4 regions of the Sediminibacillus sp. JSM 1682029 genome follow, and region 2 is predicted to be linked to each of the others. Evidence: riboswitches for the same ligand, from Rfam matches in the RefSeq annotation. Region 2 holds a riboswitch; each other region holds the start of a gene.
The links. A riboswitch is a leader RNA that binds a small molecule or an ion and turns the genes downstream of it on or off. The one in region 2 is predicted to bind thiamine pyrophosphate.
Positions count from the first base shown of each region.

Region 1: it holds a riboswitch for thiamine pyrophosphate, as region 2 does, so the genes downstream of both, thiT (energy-coupled thiamine transporter ThiT) here and thiT (energy-coupled thiamine transporter ThiT) in region 2, are expected to answer to the same signal.
Region 3: it holds a riboswitch for thiamine pyrophosphate, as region 2 does, so the genes downstream of both, ABVF09_RS17445 (ABC transporter substrate-binding protein) here and thiT (energy-coupled thiamine transporter ThiT) in region 2, are expected to answer to the same signal.
Region 4: it holds a riboswitch for thiamine pyrophosphate, as region 2 does, so the genes downstream of both, tenI (thiazole tautomerase TenI) here and thiT (energy-coupled thiamine transporter ThiT) in region 2, are expected to answer to the same signal.

Region 1 is NZ_JBEWYY010000001.1:264,920-269,116, forward strand. Features, by position in the region: gene ABVF09_RS01335 (DUF1028 domain-containing protein) at 1-674, opposite strand, end outside; gene ABVF09_RS01340 (YflT domain-containing protein) at 862-1,221, shown strand; gene ABVF09_RS01345 (hypothetical protein) at 1,596-1,745, opposite strand; gene thiT (energy-coupled thiamine transporter ThiT) at 1,780-2,370, opposite strand; TPP riboswitch at 2,463-2,564, opposite strand; gene ABVF09_RS01355 (universal stress protein) at 2,669-3,082, opposite strand; gene ABVF09_RS01360 (cation:proton antiporter) at 3,162-4,197, opposite strand, start outside.
Region 2 is NZ_JBEWYY010000001.1:409,450-413,646, forward strand. Features, by position in the region: gene ABVF09_RS02015 (EAL domain-containing protein) at 101-1,315, opposite strand; gene thiT (energy-coupled thiamine transporter ThiT) at 1,357-1,965, opposite strand; TPP riboswitch at 2,036-2,136, opposite strand; gene ABVF09_RS02025 (ABC transporter ATP-binding protein) at 2,350-3,078, shown strand; gene ABVF09_RS02030 (ABC transporter permease) at 3,079-3,840, shown strand; gene ABVF09_RS02035 (YkgJ family cysteine cluster protein) at 4,065-4,197, opposite strand, start outside.
Region 3 is NZ_JBEWYY010000013.1:49,910-54,106, forward strand. Features, by position in the region: gene ABVF09_RS17435 (argininosuccinate synthase) at 1-1,121, opposite strand, end outside; gene ABVF09_RS17440 (DUF4349 domain-containing protein) at 1,538-2,479, shown strand; TPP riboswitch at 2,542-2,653, shown strand; gene ABVF09_RS17445 (ABC transporter substrate-binding protein) at 2,827-3,834, shown strand; gene ABVF09_RS17450 (MTH1187 family thiamine-binding protein) at 3,831-4,121, shown strand; gene ABVF09_RS17455 (ABC transporter permease) at 4,121-4,197, shown strand, end outside.
Region 4 is NZ_JBEWYY010000008.1:145,367-149,563, reverse strand. Features, by position in the region: gene ppsA (phosphoenolpyruvate synthase) at 1-1,465, shown strand, start outside; TPP riboswitch at 1,806-1,908, shown strand; gene tenI (thiazole tautomerase TenI) at 2,050-2,670, shown strand; gene thiO (glycine oxidase ThiO) at 2,700-3,824, shown strand; gene thiS (sulfur carrier protein ThiS) at 3,840-4,043, shown strand; gene ABVF09_RS14450 (thiazole synthase) at 4,046-4,197, shown strand, end outside.

The DNA.
Region 1 (4,197 bases), 140 kb from region 2:
AGCGGAAGGATATTGTCCGGTTTGGTCTCTCCAAAATAAAGCTGTTGGAGCTGATAAAGACGCGCGATTTCCTCAATCGGCTCCGGATGGTCGTCAACCCGTAAATCGACAAGCCTGTCATTCAAACCGCCATACCCACCTTTTTCTTTTACAACATACAGTGCCGCCGACTGTTTTCCTCTGCTGTCTCCACCAGCTTCTTGTGCCGCTTGCAGACATGCCAGCAAACGTTCAGCCAGATTCCCCTCCGTTTGTTCGAAGGTTCTCGCCATTTGGGCAACAGTTGCCTCATTTACAAGGATGTTCCCCTGGGCTGCGAAGTTTCGGCCATGGATTCCACCTGCCCAATCATAACATTGCTTCCCAGTGAAAGTAGCGCTGTTTCCCTTTGCGTCCACTATTCCGACCTGACGTTCTTCCCTCTGCGGGTCATCTTTGATCAACTGTTCGATAACTTCTTCTGGTGCATAACCTTTTTCAAGGAGCTCAAGCCCCCGCGGGCCGTATGAAGGATTGGCAAATGCCTGGGTAGCGACTGCTCCCGCCCCTGCCCTCGCCCAGGGGACGACAGCTCCTACCGCAATAAACTTTGATTGAACAGCAATCCCGTGTTCTCCTGTATCCGGATCCACTCCGACAATCGAAAAAGTTGCTACTATTTTTTTATTTTCCATCCTCATCCTCCCCTTAATGACTTGTAATTATTTTAGAGCATCCCTCCCTTAACAACAATGTTTTTACTTGAAAATTGACTCTTTTCTGATACCGGGCAACGAATTAAGCCCCCCCATCCAAGTGTTTCGTTCTATGCAGGACGGGTATTTTACTAATGAAATGGAAAATAAAAAAGGAGGACTTTCAATGTCACCATTTATCCGCAAATATACGAATGACGAACAGTTGCAACAGGATGTAAACAAGCTAAGTCAAAAGGGCATTGATAAAGATAACGTTTATGTTCTGGCACATGACAGTGACCGTACGAAACGCGTTGCAGATAATGCTGACGCCAACACCATCGGATTGAACGAAATGAATCTAAAGAGCGCCGTAGGTAATATGTTCAATAAAAAAGGAGACGAGCTTCGTACCAAGCTGAAAGAAGTTGGTTTGTCGGATGTGGAAGCCAACAATTATGAGGAAGAGTTAGATGAAGGAAAAGTTTTGCTAGTGGTCACCAATACAGATAATGTCGAACAATTATTAACCGAAACTCTGTAAGAGGTGGAAGCAAAACTGGAATGCCAGGGTAGGCAGAATCCTAAAAAAAGCGGTCTGTATGGGAGTTCACTCCATTCAGACCGCTTTTCGCGTAATTTCAAAAGGTTTTAGTGAGGGCTGCAGGAAGGACTCGAGCGAAAATTCACTTGGTCATGTGACCTTCTTGACATAGTCAGCTATGGCCGCCCCTGCGGCAAGCATCCGCTGACAGGCAACTTGTGAAATCCCCCGACAAACGCCGAAAACAAAAAGGACGTTTTTCAGTTCCCTCCTGTTGCGGCAGCCCCTTTTTATCTTGGCTTCCTTACGGAAAAAGAAACCGCAAGTCCGAGAAGCTTTAATCATTACATCCAATCCATGTACTTAAAACATATTCATCTTTTCGTTGATGCTTCTTCCGATTCGGCTTGTTCACTACAAACAATGCAAAGCAGTTTCCCCTCATGGAGAACACCATCAAAAAAACCATCTTTACAGTAAACAGCATCATCACAACGATTACAATTGCCGATAAGTTCCTTCATTAAGAATCCCGCCTTCCTTTTACTTCCCCTATACTCATTTTCCTTGCGACCCAGACCTTGCTTCTGCCAATCTTGGCTGTTTGTAGAACAAAAAGGAAATGACAATCGAACTCAAAATAAATGCCGGAAGCATGTAAGATCCATTATATACAGCGGAATAAAGCCAAATCGGTTGTCCTTCGGGTGCGTTTTCCGAAAAGAAGAAAACTCCCGCCAACAAGTGACCCAAAAAGCGTCCAGTGCATCCCAAAAGCACTCCAAGTACAATATACACAATAAATGCTGAATTTTTTCCAGCTTTCAATGATTCTTGTACTTTTGCAGATACCACTCCTGCCGTTCCGAGAGCTGTAAATGCAAAACCGTATTCAATCAATCCCTGTAAAGGTGTAAGAATATAAGCTGTACCGGTCACGACTTGAAAAGCCCCGAACAATAGGCCGCTTAACAATCCGCCTTTTACTCCCCATCGGAAAGCAACAAGGAATACTGGTATCATGGCAAATGAGACAGAGCCGCCTTGCGGCCAGATTTTGAACGACAAGAAAGGAATAATATCAAGTACGAGCGCCATAGCAGACATAATGGCTACCTCGACCAAAAATAGTGTTTGCCTTGATTCCATAGTGCCCACCCCCTTCATTTTGGTTAACGACAACAAAAAAGCAATGCGGGGGAAGCTTCCTGATGGAAATACCCGTTGCATTGCTTCATTGCCATCAAAAAAGCCGCCATCCCTACGCTAGCATCACCTAACAGGTTCAAAGGGTCTGGACAACTACGTCCACTCTCAGCCAGTTGGCTCCCCCTGAAGGCTTCGGCACCATTTTTTTGTTAAACAAAGTATAACGAAAACTGCCCTGTACTGCAAAAATCCGGCGCGAATAGAAAGTCGTGCCAAGCGGTAGTATCAATGCTTATCGTCAAACTGGAATGACAGTCACTGGTACAGTCGACTTTTGCAGGACTTTATAAGTGATGCTTCCTAGCTTTTTCTTTGGTTTTCTAGGAGCTAGAAAAATTCCCTTTATAGCTTTCCCTTTGGCCTCTTCACATATTTCCACTGCAGGGATTCCCCAGCGCGTTTTACATACAACCTCCACCAGCCCCTTTGTCCTCTTTTCTGCCCGATCCAGGATTTTGCCGGATGTTTCCTTTTTGTAGTTTTCCAACTTCTTTATCCCGACTTTTGATTGCGCATACTGGGTATGGACTTTCGGCTGGACGTTCAACAATTGGATTCCATATCCACTTGCAAGCGCCGCTTCTACAGCATGGTCGACTGCGGATAGACATTGCTCACTGTCATCGACTGGCACCAAATAAATTTTCTGCATGGGCGTTCACCTCTATTGCAGTCTATTCAATTAAGAAAAGAAAGGCACCATCTGTCGAGAAAAAATGTTCACAAGCTGATTATTTTTCTTTTTCTTTTGTCAGTGGATAGACGCCGACACTTTGAATGACTAATGACAACAATATGGCGGCGAAAGTCAATGAAACTAGAACATTATCTTTATCCACCCCAGCTTCTAATCCCAGCAATAGGGCGACCGACATCGTCCCTTTTATCCCGGACCAAGTAATCAAACCAACGTCCCCTGCACTGAATTTTTTTCTCCAGGCAGGAACGACGCTCGTAAAACCAGCCAGTACAAGGAAACGGACAACAAGCGATAAAACAAAAATGATAAAAGCAAGGATCCAGCCTGGAAATGCAAGATAATCTGCCGCATCAATGCCAATAAGCAAGAAAATGAGCGCTAACACAGACGGCTCAACAATGGTCCAAAATCCGTCAAGTGATTCATGGAAATAGTCTTCTTTTTCCGTTTTACCGAATTCCCAGGAGAGCATGATCCCAGCAGTGACAGTTGCCAAGACACCAGAAACCCCGATTTTTTCTGCAATATGGAAGCTGCCGTACGCGACGATAATACTGAGCATAACCTGGTATTGTTTATGATGTGTATAATGGACGGCCCTGCTGAGAAGCCAGCCAAAAATGATCCCCAGGATGATTCCGCCTGCAGACACGAGTAAAAATTCACCTAAGAAGGAACCGATCGAGAACGATTCTCCACTTTTATACATGGTCAAAAGTACCGAGTAGACAACGATGCTTGTTCCATCGTTAACCATCGATTCACCTTCTACAATATCGGCAATTTTTTCATTTCCCGTTGATTGCTTCAATATGGAAACGACCGAGACAGGATCAGTCGGTGTCAGGATTGCCGCAATTAAAAGCGCTCCTAACAGGGAAATTTGAAGGAAAGGTCCACTGATAAAATAGATGGCGACTCCCAGAAGTCCAGCAGTCGCCATTAGGCCTACAGTAGTAAGCGAAGCAATGATCCATTTATTTTTCTTTAACGAATCAAGCGAAAACTGGTATGCGGAAGTGAACAACAAGGCTGGTAAAAAAACGTTGAAAATAATCTCTTTCGTT
Region 2 (4,197 bases):
TCTCCATTTACTCCGGCCTAATGACCACCCTTTTGCCCATCAAAAAAAGCCCGGCATTTGCCAGGCTCATAGCTAATGTTGTGCGTGATGGCTGCCCCGATCAGATTAGCAGCGATTCGTTCTCAAATATAAAAGCATAGCGGATATCAATAAACAAAAAATACTCATCTGTCAGCGGAAAGCTAAACGTTCGAATCATTTCTCTTGTTTCAATATCCGAATAGATTTCGGACAGTATCCCTCTACTCCACGTTTTCATCTGCATAGTATTTTCAAGGAAGTAAGGACGGAATGCCCAGTTCGACCCTATTTTGTCAGGTTCCATTTCCCAATGGCCGTCTCTTTTGCGAAAGTTGGAAGATACCTGGTGACCGTCACTATCGCAGATAAACATCCGGAAACTCTCTTCCTCAAAGTCACTCGTCAAGCCTTCGATAAAATGATCAGCATTTTTGATTCCTTCCCACTGTGCCTGGTTTTTTTTCACTTTTTTCTCCCAATTCAGCACGTGATACAGACGTTGTTCCACCAGTTGTTTTTCCCGTTGGATGTATTCGGATACCTTATCCGTTACATTCACCCCTAATACGGACTGATTGTCCATCGTAAAACCCGGTTTTGCCAAGTAATATCCCTGGTAAAAACGGCCACCATGCTTCCAGGCAAAATGCAGTTGAAAATTATCTTCTATGTTTTCAAACAATAAAGCCGCTCCGATCCGCCTGGCGAGCATGGATAATGAATGCATGATATCCTGAAAACCATCCGCGTTATGACGGCGGATGATATCCGTATCTATTTTTAATATGTGCGGTTCCAGCTGGCGGATCCGGTCAATGTTAGAGCTTTTCGCTCCAACGTGGTCGACTGCGATCTGGATGCCGAATGTTTTATAATAAAGCAGGAGATGATTTAAATTTTCAAACGCCTCATCGAAGTCATGCTCCGTAACTTCGATGACAATACGGTTCATCGCAAACCCTTTTGCCTCGAAATCGAGCAGCAGCTGCAACAGGTCTTCTCCGTCATTCACCATTAGCTGCTTGGCATTCCGATTTATAAACAAATAACCGTCAACTTCTGAGTCCAGCATTTCTGTTAAAGCGATTTGAAGCAGATGTTGATCGACTTCTACCTTAAACTCTTCCGGTACATCCGGATCGTGAAAAAAGGGGCCGAGACTTTCCCATTCTCCTTTGACCCTGAATCTTCCCAGCACTTCATAGCCTGCTACCGAATGACGGATCGCACTGACAATAGGCTGGTAGACAGGCTTTATACTCTGTAAATTGTCCAGGATGTCCAATGGATCCATGAGTTACCCCTACCTTCCGTAACCATTCTATTATTTATCTCTCAGGAAGCCTTTCGCGGAGGAGTGACAGTGGCGGCAGTCACTTTGGGCTTGATCAACGAAGGTGCACTGCTTACTACCAATACAGTCACTATAGAACACAATACAGCGGCACCAAGTGCTGTCACCCCGTTGGCAATAAAGGAAAACAAGACTGGGTTCATTCCCTCGGGCGCATATTCACCCCAAAATATGAAACCGGCGATGAAATGCCAAAAATAACGTGCGATACTGCCGACAAAAACAGCAGCAGTCACGAGACATAAAGCGGTTCTTTTCCTCCCCTTGCGAAATGCAGTCTGAACCGGTTGATAAAAAAGGCCGGCAAACCCAACGAATGCAAAAGCGACAAAGTATTCGATAAATCCTTGTAAAGGCGTCAGAAAAGAGCGTGCGGCATCCCCAAGCGCTACTTGCAATAATCCCCAAATAAGGCCGGCAAGAGCACTGACAACGAAGCCCCTTCTGAAAGCAAGCAGTAGAACCGGTACCATGGCGAACGAGATGGAAATCGATGGCGACAATCTGATTGAAGGCAGCAAGTCAAAAACAAATGCCAGTGCAGCGAAAAATGATGCTTCAATCAATGCAACCAAACCCAACTTTTTCAACATATAAAAAAACTCCCCTTTTCCAAACGAAACACCAAGGGAGAACATGTATGCAGACAGCCAGAATCCGATCCACCATCATCCACATCCCTGCGCTAGCATTAACTAACAGGTTCAAAGGGTCAGAACAGTTCCGTTCACTCTCAGCATATAGCTCCCCTTGTGGTTTCGCTTATGTAATTGTGTGTTGCGCTAATTTTATTATACCTGATTCTCCCTGAGGGTGGTAGAGTTTTGCGTAGATTCTTCATATAGACAGCATCGATTCGGTCAGCAAATCTTCAGGATATTTGTTAAAATTGATCTGGTACAAAGGGAAAATAGGAACCGTCTATATTGGGGAAACTGATTGTACTTGCAAACTAGAGAGAAGGAGAATCATTCATGCCAGTGACAGTCAAGGAGGCCGTTCGTCTAGAAAATGTAACTTACGCTGCCGATGGACAGGAAATATTAAAACAAGTAACCGGCTCTTTTCCTGAAGGAAAAATCACAACCTTGGTCGGGCCATCCGGTGCTGGTAAAACGAGTTTATTCCGGTTGATCAACGGCCTGCGTAAAACCAGTTCTGGAGATATTTATGTGGAGGACAAACATATTGAAAAATATCATCCTGTCGAGCTTCGCAGGAAAGTCGGAATTGCCTTGCAAAGCGCTACCATGATAAGTGGAAGTGTTTTCGATAACCTAACTCTTCCTCTCAAACTGCAGGGAGAAGAACTTCGCCGGGAGAAGGCATTAGAATTGTTGGACTTAGTCGGTCTGAAGCAGGACATCCTTCAACAGAACATTAAAGATTTATCTGGTGGTCAGCGGCAAAAGTTGTCAATTGCACGCACTCTAGTCAACCGGCCGGATATCTTACTTTTGGATGAAATCACCGCTTCGCTTGACCGAGTTTCCCAACAAGACATCGAAGAGCTGATTGTCAAAATAAATGAAAAGTATGGCACGACGATGATTTGGATCACCCACAACCTCCAACAGGCAAAAAACCTCGGAGACTATACCTGGGTGATGATCGCTGGCGAGGTTGTAGAGACAGGGGAAAGCAGTCTGTTGAATGACCCATCCAATGAACAAGTCAGACGGTTTGTAAAGGGGGAGGACTAAATGAATTATCTTACTTTGTCCCTCGCTCTCATTTTCGTTCTCATTCCGCTTTTATTATCGAAAGCATTGAAACTGGAACTGGAAAAAGATACAATCATCGCTGCAGTCCGCTCGATTATCCAGCTTCTGGCAGTCGGGTATCTTTTGCAGTATGTATTCGACGCTGAAAATATGCTGTACATCCTGTTGATGGTCGTCCTGATGATCGCGGCAGCCACCCAAAACGCACGCAGGAAAGGCCGCTCAATCCAGGGGATCACATGGAAGCTGGTTCTTACCTTTGTAGTCGTGGAAGTCCTTACCCAAGGAATTCTGCTCGGGCTGTCGATTACTCCGCCCACTCCGCAATATATCATTCCAATCAGCGGAATGATCATCGGTAATTCCATGGTGTTGTCGATCCTGTTTTTGAATCGATTTACTTCAGAGGTGGAAGACCACGAGGACGAAACAGAATTGATCCTCTCATTGGGGGGTACACCTAAACAAGCGATCCATCGCCAACTGATCACTTCCATCAAAGCAAGTACCATACCGACCATAGAGAGCCAAAAAACCATCGGACTCGTCCAGCTCCCGGGAATGATGAGCGGCCAAATCATAGCAGGTGCAGACCCAGTTCAAGCCGTTCAATTTCAATTGTTAATTTTGTTCCTGATCCTGACAACAGCCGTGGTCACCAGCATCCTGCTCGGTTACATGTCCTATCCGACCTTATTCAACGAACGCATGCAGCTCGTCAAAAACAGAATGAAAGAATAAACATTCGGATGATTTGGGGGTCAGTCCCTACGAGCCATTCATTATTACCCAGTAACAGCGAGAGGGACTGACCCCCTCACCAAATTAAAGGGACAACCTATGGAATCGGGGTCAGACCTTCACAACCCTCGAGCCCCGTCCTGTCAACATTCAGCCCATTTAGTGATGCTGCAGTCCCCCATTTGGGGTCAGTCCCCAAAACGTTCAGATTGAGAGGAATTAGGTCATCGGGGACTGACCCCGGCATCGGCCCCATCATCGAATCTGTAGTCTTTAAGCCAGTTGAACAGGTAATCTTGGGCGTAGAGGTCGTCTGGATAATCAACGAAGGCTGTACCTTCTTCTTCATAAAGGTAT
Region 3 (4,197 bases), on a different contig from region 2:
TCGAAAGAGTCCTCCGGTTTATAGGTTGCCAAATCAAAATCATAAAGCGACTGTGCCGATTCCCGGCCGATGACTTGTGCGTGACCTTTGTACAGCTTGACCTTGACTGTTCCCGACACCTGGGTCTGGGTTTGTTCAATGAACGCCTGCAAGGCCTTTGTCAACGGAGAATACCACAGCCCATCATATACCGTCTGAGCCAACTTTTGCTCTACCGTCGGCTTGAACTGAGCCACCTCGCGAGGAAGCGTCAGTGCTTCCAACTCTTGATGGGCTGCAATCAATGTCAGTGCGGCTGGAGCCTCATAGATTTCCCGTGATTTGATCCCGACCAAACGGTTCTCGACGTGGTCGATCCGTCCGACACCATGCTTCCCGGCGATCTGGTTCAATGCAAGTATAAGTTTGGAAAATTCCATCGCTTCACCATCAAGCGATACTGGCTTCCCTTGTTCAAAGGTGATTTGGACGACCTGAGGTGTGTCGGGCGCATCGACCGGATCTGTTGTTAAATCGTAAGCGCCTTTGGGAGCTTCCGCCCATGGGTCTTCCAAAATGCCGCATTCATTGCTTCTTCCCCACAGGTTCTGATCGACACTGTAGGGATTATCGAGATCGACCGGAACCGGAATCCCATTTTCTTCAGCATAGGCAATTTCCTCATCCCTCGACATTGCCCATTCACGCACTGGAGCGACAATTTCCAGATCTGGATTCAAGGCAGTAAATGCCACATCGAATCTCACTTGATCGTTCCCTTTTCCCGTACAGCCATGTGCTACAGCTACCGCACCCTCCTTTTCGGCGATTCCTACAAGAACCTTGGCGATCAAGGGTCTGGACAATGCCGAAATCAAAGGGTATTTGTTTTCGTACAATAGGTTGGCTTGCAAGGCCGGAAGTACATATTCATCCGCAAAGAGCGATTTGGCGTCCACCACATATGATTTGACTGCTCCAACATCGAGGGCTTTATTTTTCACAAAGTCCAAATCCTTCCCTTCCCCCACATCCAACGCGACAGCAATCACGTCAAAATTATATTTATCCTGAAGCCATTTGATAGCGACAGAAGTATCAAGACCACCTGAGTATGCCAACACAATCTTATCTTTTTTCATTTGATTAACGCTCCCCTTCTGCTTGTAATCTATTAATAGACTGAGCATGTTTGGTTTGTATGAATTATTATGCACTATTAAGTATATTAATTCAACCGTTAAATTTCATTTTTTTAAAGAAAAAGTGGATTATCCTGTTGATATCCTACTGGTACTCCTGTTTTTTTAGTGAGAACATCCCATGCCGCTTATTTATAATGTAATGTATGATGGGCGTACACAGTTGTGATTCCTGCCCACCGCCCATTTCCATACCCCGGGCGAAACAATCGCCTATAGCTTCCTTCCTTTTCGCACATGCAGCATTTTATACATATTCATTCATATCCATGCAAATATCCATGCAAAAAAGAAAGTCAGTTGTAACCTTCACGGCTGCCCGACGTCTACCTAAAAAACTAAAGGGTGGTCAAAATATGAAAAAGTGGCACTTCCATTCACTTGCGGTCTGTTTACTCCTGCTGTTGGCAGCATGCAGCAACGACTCACCAGAAAATGCCGACATGCCCGTGGAGATGGACAGCGCTGGAACAGAAAGCAGTCAAGACTCTGCAGTTCTAAGCGAAAACAAGGCGGCAGAGGATAGCGCGGGAGAAGAAGGGGAAGTACAACAGGAAGAGGAATCGGCTGTCGGCAAAGCAAAGCAAGCAAACCGGAAAGTGATTTACCATGCAAATCTACGGATTGAAGTAAGTAATTACCAACAGACTCTCGAAACCATTCAATCAAAGGTAAGCGAAGCCGGCGGTTATATCGTAGAGTCGAGTACGTACCAAAACCCCGAGGATGACCTTACAGAGGGGCATATCACCGCAAGAGTACCTCAGGAGCAGTTCCAGCCGTTCATCGATTTTGTCGAAGAGGGCAGCAGCAAAGTACTGGAAAACAATGTTTCCGGACAGGATGTCACCGAAGAGTACGTCGATCTTCAATCCCGCCTAAAGTCCAAGAAGGCTGTCGAAGAACGGTTGATGGCCTTTATGGAGGAAGCGAAGAAAACCGAGGATCTGCTGCAAATATCCGAAGACTTGGCCGGCGTACAAGAAGAAATCGAGACGATCACCGGAAGAATCAATTATTTGGAAAATAAAACCGACTTGGCCACTGTCGACATCAGTCTTCAGGAAAACGATGTACGGATTTCCGGCAGCGGTGGAGAAACCACCACCTGGCAAAAAACAAAAGAACAATTTATCAAAAGCATCGATTTTCTCCTTTCCTTCTTTTCCGGATTGATCGTGTTCCTATTCGGCAATCTTCCAGTTCTACTGGTGCTTGCCGCTCTGGTGTCAGCTGGTATTTTCATTACACGAAAGACAATCAAAAAAAAGAAGCGGCAAGATACCAAGGAAAACTAGTCCTTGAAAAAATCGGCAGGCTGTGGCAAGGTTATAATGTAATCAAGACAATTGAATGAATCACTTTCATGTAGGGGGACCAGTTACTGCTGGTTGAGATTGTATCCGTCAAGATACTGACCCTTGGAACCTGATCTGGCTGACACCAGCGTAGGGAACATATTTGAACGGTAGTATGCGATAATATGCACCCTGGGTATGGCCTATGGTGCATTTTTTATTGCCCTTTAACGGCTTGCCTTCACAGAACCGCATGCTTACATCATGATATTTCACGCGGTTCCTGTTCCCTATTTCAGTCCTGCATTGTTTAAGTGCTTCATCATTAATCGCTAGGAGGAAATAGGATGAAAAAGTTATCAATCTTACTTGCCGCCCTGCTTCTGTTGTTGGCAGCCGGCTGCAGCAAGGAAAATGCCGGCACCGAAGAAAAGGACGCATTAAAGAAAGTGTCCCTCGTGTTGGACTGGACGCCTAATACGAACCATACTGGCATTTATGCCGCAAAGGAAAAGGGATATTTCAAAGATGAAGGGCTCGAAGTGGAAATTCTGATGCCAGGAGAGGCCGGGGCTGATCAATTGGTCGCATCCGGAAAAGCCGATTTTGGAATTGGAGCCCAGGAAGCCTTGACAGAAGCAAGGGTACAAGATATACCGATCGTTTCAATTGCAGCCATTATTCAGCACAATACTTCCGGTTTTGCTTCACCAAAAGAAAAAGGGATCACTTCGCCAAAAGATTTTGAAGGAAAAACTTATGGCGGCTGGGGGGCTCCCGTGGAAAAAGCGGTCATCGACTCCCTGATGAAACAGGAAAAAGCCGACGTAGAAAAAGTAAGTATCGTCAATATGGGGGATACCGACTTCTTTACAGCAGTCGAGCGTGACATCGACTTCGCCTGGATTTACTATGGCTGGACAGGTATCGAAGCAGAGCTTCGCGGGAAAGAGTTGAACATGCAGTACTTGACCGACTACTCCGAAAAACTGGACTACTATACACCCGTGCTCACGACTAGTGAGCAGAAAATCGCCGATGATCCGGAGACAGTCGAGGCCTTTGTTGCTGCCGCTTCCAAAGGTTATCAGTTTGCAGCGGACCAGCCAGATGAAGCCGCCGACATTCTCATCGACGCAGTTCCCGATTTGGACGCCGAACTGGTCAAAGCGAGTCAGCAGTGGTTGTCTCCTAAATACCAGGATGATGCCCCACGATGGGGTGAACAACAACAGCAAGTCTGGGAAAATTATGCCGGCTGGATGTATGACAATGGCTTGCTTGAACATGAGTTAAAAGCAGAAAAAGCCTTCACGAACGAATTTTTACCTGACGGGGGAGAAGAAAAACAATGAGTGATTCACTGGTAAGTATTCAAATCATCCCAAAAACAAAAAACGGGGAAGATGTCGTTCCTTATGTAGATGAAGCAATCGCGGTGATCGAAGAATCCGGGGTTCGCTATCAGGTAAACCCGCTGGAAACGACGATGGAAGGGAATTTGAGCGAGTTGTTTGCCGTTATCGAAAAAATGAACAGAAGGATGATCGAACTGGGCAGCACCAACGTGATTTCCCAAATAAAAGTTCTTTACCAGCCAAATGGCGCCTCCATGGAAAAACTGACGGAGAAATACCGCTAATGAAACGAATAAAGACAGGTTGGCGGCCGGTTGCAGCCATCCTTCTTTTACTGCTGGTTTGGGAGGTGGCGGGCAG
Region 4 (4,197 bases), on a different contig from region 2:
AATCGAAAAAATGTATCACTCTCCACAGGATATCGAGTGGGCGATCGATGGTGACACCAATGAATTATATATTTTACAGGCTCGACCGATTACCACGTTAAAAAAGGAGGAAACGGGTGTGAAGGAACAAGTGGAAATAAAACGAGTGGCGCTTTTGCGGGGGCTTGCTGCATCTCCGGGCAGGGGAAGTGGGAAGGTAAGGAAAATCAAAGATATCACCGAAATTTCGAAGGTGGAAGAAGGGGATATCCTGGTAACCATCATGACCAATCCGGACATGATGCCGGCCATGAAAAAAGCTGCAGCCGTTGTGACCAACGAAGGCGGCCGGACTTGTCACGCTGCCATTGTTTCCAGAGAGTTCGGCATTCCCTGTATTGTCGGGTCCAACAATGCAACCGAAGTATTGAAAGAAGGAATGGAAGTCACTGTGGATGCCACACGAGGTGTCGTTTATCAAGGCATATTAGAGGAAAAGGAGGAAAAAGATAAAGAAAGAAACCAGACACCATCCGTTATCGACCAAATGAATCTTCATCAGCTGGCTCCGATTACCGGGACGAAGGTTTACATGAATCTTGGTGAGCCGGATTTGATCGGAAAATACAAAGACCTGCCGTTCGATGGAATAGGACTGATGCGTACAGAATTCATTTTCACCCACCTTGTCGGCGCCCATCCTATGTATCTATTGCGAAATGGCGAAGAAAAGCAATTTATCGATAAAATGGCCGAGGGCATCACCAAGGTAGCGCAAGACGTTTACCCTAAGCCTGTTGTAGTAAGGTTGAGCGACTTCCGTTCCAACGAATTCAGAGGATTAAAAGGCGGGGAAGAAGTAGAACCGATTGAAGCCAATCCGATGATCGGGTGGAGAGGGGTTTCCCGTTATATATCTCCGGAATACGAGGAAGGTTTCAGGCTGGAATGCCGCGCCATAAAAAAAGTAAGGGAAGACTATGGACTGATAAATGTGTGGACCATGCTTCCTTTCGTCAGGACTACTTGGGAAGTAAAGAGAGTCAAAGAAATCATGGCAGAGGAAGGTCTCATACAAGATCAACAATTCAAAATTTGGATTATGGCCGAAGTGCCATCCGTCATATTCGAAGCGGAAGAATTCGCGAAAATGGTTGACGGGTTTAGTATCGGGAGTAATGATCTGACCCAGTTGGTACTTGGCTCCGATCGGGATTCGGGAATTCTGAACACCATGGGTTACTTTGATGAACGCAATCCTGCTGTGAAGAAGGCAATCAAAATGTTGATACAAGGGGCACATAAACATCATAAGAGCGTTTCTATCTGTGGGCAGGGACCCTCCTTGTATCCCGAATTTACAGAATTCCTTATCCAGGAAGGAATCGACAGTGTGAGCGTGAACCCGGATACGGTAGCCGACACAAGGAGATTGGTTGCATCCGTCGAGCAGCGGATGATTATGAACAAAATTAGAGAATTATAAATCTCTTTAGCATAGTAACCAATGAGGTGCTTCATCCGAGCTTCATTGGTTTTTTATGGATTTCATTTAATGGTGATGTGTTACCTAGTATGGCATCTCGCGGCACTTCACGCATTTACAAAGAGAGACTCAACTAAATAGACGTGATAAAATCAATCAGTCCCTTTTGTGACGCGGGAAATGGGAAACATATTCTATGTTACTGTCGTTTCTTGAATGAATAGAGGGTTATGCGACCAGTGGTGAGTGGTTTGTTGAATCCGAAAGAGCTTTTCCTGTATTTACACTTATATCCTAGTCTTGAAAAAAGAGCTATGTTATACTTAATGAAAATCACATATGTTTACACTAGGGGTGCCGTATAAGGCTGAGACAGATAGTATTCTGGACCCTTTGAACCTGATCTGGGAAATACCAGCGTAGGGAAGTGGGATTGAAACTTTTATATTATGACTGTTTATAATATATTGACTAAAAGGCCACCCCTATATCCGGGTGGCCTTTTTGCGTCCCGCGAATCGATGGAAAATATGACGAAGGAGCTGCAGTTCATTAAAGACAGCGCTAGCCAAGGGGGGAGGGTTATGGGGAATGGAGAGCTGCATATCGTTTCTACCGGAAATCAACGACCAGAAAAATTAGCCAAAATCGCAGGGGACATACATCCATACATAACCGCTATTCATATCCGTGAGAAGCATAAAACGGCTATGGAAATCTATCAACTGATTAAATTGTTACTAGACAATCAAGTTCCCATTTCTAAAATCATCGTAAATGACCGGTTAGACGTTGCCCATGTGATGAAGGTCTACGGTGTTCATTTAGCGTATCATTCTTTACCGATCGGCCCAGTGAAGGGAAATTTCCCTGAATTCCGCGTTGGTTGTTCGGTTCACTCCCTTGAAGAAGCAACGTTGGCTCAAAAGCAAGGTGCTGATTATGCATTCTTTGGCCATGTTTTTTCCACCCAGTCCAAACCAGAATCAGCACCACGAGGAGTGGAACAATTACGGTCAGTTTCATCGTCTGTCTCTATGCCGGTGATAGCGATAGGAGGAATCAAACCTGGCAATGTAAACGAGGTGATGGAAGCTGGTGCGAAAGGGGTAGCTGTGATGTCGGGTGTTTTGGAGGCGAACCAGCCTCTGGGGAAAGTGAAAGAATATGTTTCCCGACTTTCTATCTCAAACAAGTTTAGATAGGAAGTGCTAAGCGGAAAGGAGGACTTTTAATGCCTGATAAGTACGATTGTATTGTGATTGGCGGAGGGGTCAATGGGGGGTCTGTCGCGTATAACCTGGCCAAAAGAGGGAAAAAAGTTCTTTTGCTGGAAAAGGACCGCCTGGCAAGCAAAGCTTCTGGAGCGGCTGCGGGGATGCTGGCGGCACAGGCTGAACTGGAGGAAGATGGTCCCTTGTTCCACTTGGCAAAGAAAAGCAGGTCGATGTTTCCTGCTCTTGCAAAGGAAATAAAAAAATTAACCGGAATGGATATCGAATTAGTAAACAAAGGAATGTACAAAGTGGCTTTGACAGATGAGGAAGAAAACCGTTTTAAGCATGTTATTGAACTCCAAAACCGGACAGGTGAACAAGCAAAATGGATAAGTCGGGAAGAAGTACGAAGGAGAGAGCCTGCCCTATCCTCAGCAATCCGGGGCGCGATGTATATTGAAAAAGATGGGCAGGTAGCAGCGCCGCAAATAACGCTTGGTTTTTTGAAAGCAGCTGCAGTGCTGGGGGTGGAAATAAGGGAGTTTACGGAAGTTTTCGCTTTTCTTTTTGACAACGGAAAAATAGCAGGAGTAAGGACAAGTGGAGGGAGCTTCGAGAGTGACAAGGTGATTTTGACGGGAGGGGCATGGAGTGAATCCCTGTTGCCTGATTCGGAAATTCCCTTCAACACTTATCCCGTAAAAGGAGAGTGCTTTTCCGTGGTCGCCCATCGACCATTACTGACTGGAACGATTTTTTCTCATAGCTGTTATCTGGTACCCAAAAAAGGCGGTCGCCTTCTGGTAGGGGCCACGGTCCGACCAAATACCTTTGATCAAACCGTGACAGTGGGTGGGATTTCTTATCTGATGGAGCAGGCGAAAAAACTAGTTCCTGAAATCATACATGCAGAATGGGAAAAAGCCTGGGCTGGTATTCGGCCGCAAACTTCAGATGGTCTTCCTTATTTAGGGGAGCATCCAGCGTACGAAGGGTTGTATGTGGCAACAGGGCATTTCCGGAACGGCATTTTGCTTTCTCCTATTACTGGCGAACTGATCGCTGGATTAGTAGATCGAGAACCGCTGTCAGCGGACTTACGTGCCTTCCGGATAGATCGCCACCTTGAGAAAACGCTTTAACGAGGAGGAATAGGGATGGAGTTAGTTATCAACGGCGATATGGTAGAAGTTCCGGATACCATTGCCACTGTTTCATCATTATTAGAGTACTTCGGAATTGGGGATAAGGTTGTGATTGTGGAACTGAATCAGAACATATTAGAAAAGCATGCACATGCAGATACGAGGCTCTCAGACCGGGACAAAATCGAAATTGTAAACTTTGTAGGAGGCGGATGATGATGCTCAAAATAGGTGATTACGAATTTTCTTCAAGACTTTTGCTAGGGACAGGTAAATACCCGGACTTTGATGTGCAAAAGAAAGCAATAGAAGTTTCAGACACAGATATCCTGACTTTTTCCGTCCGCAGAATGAATATTTTTGATGCTGG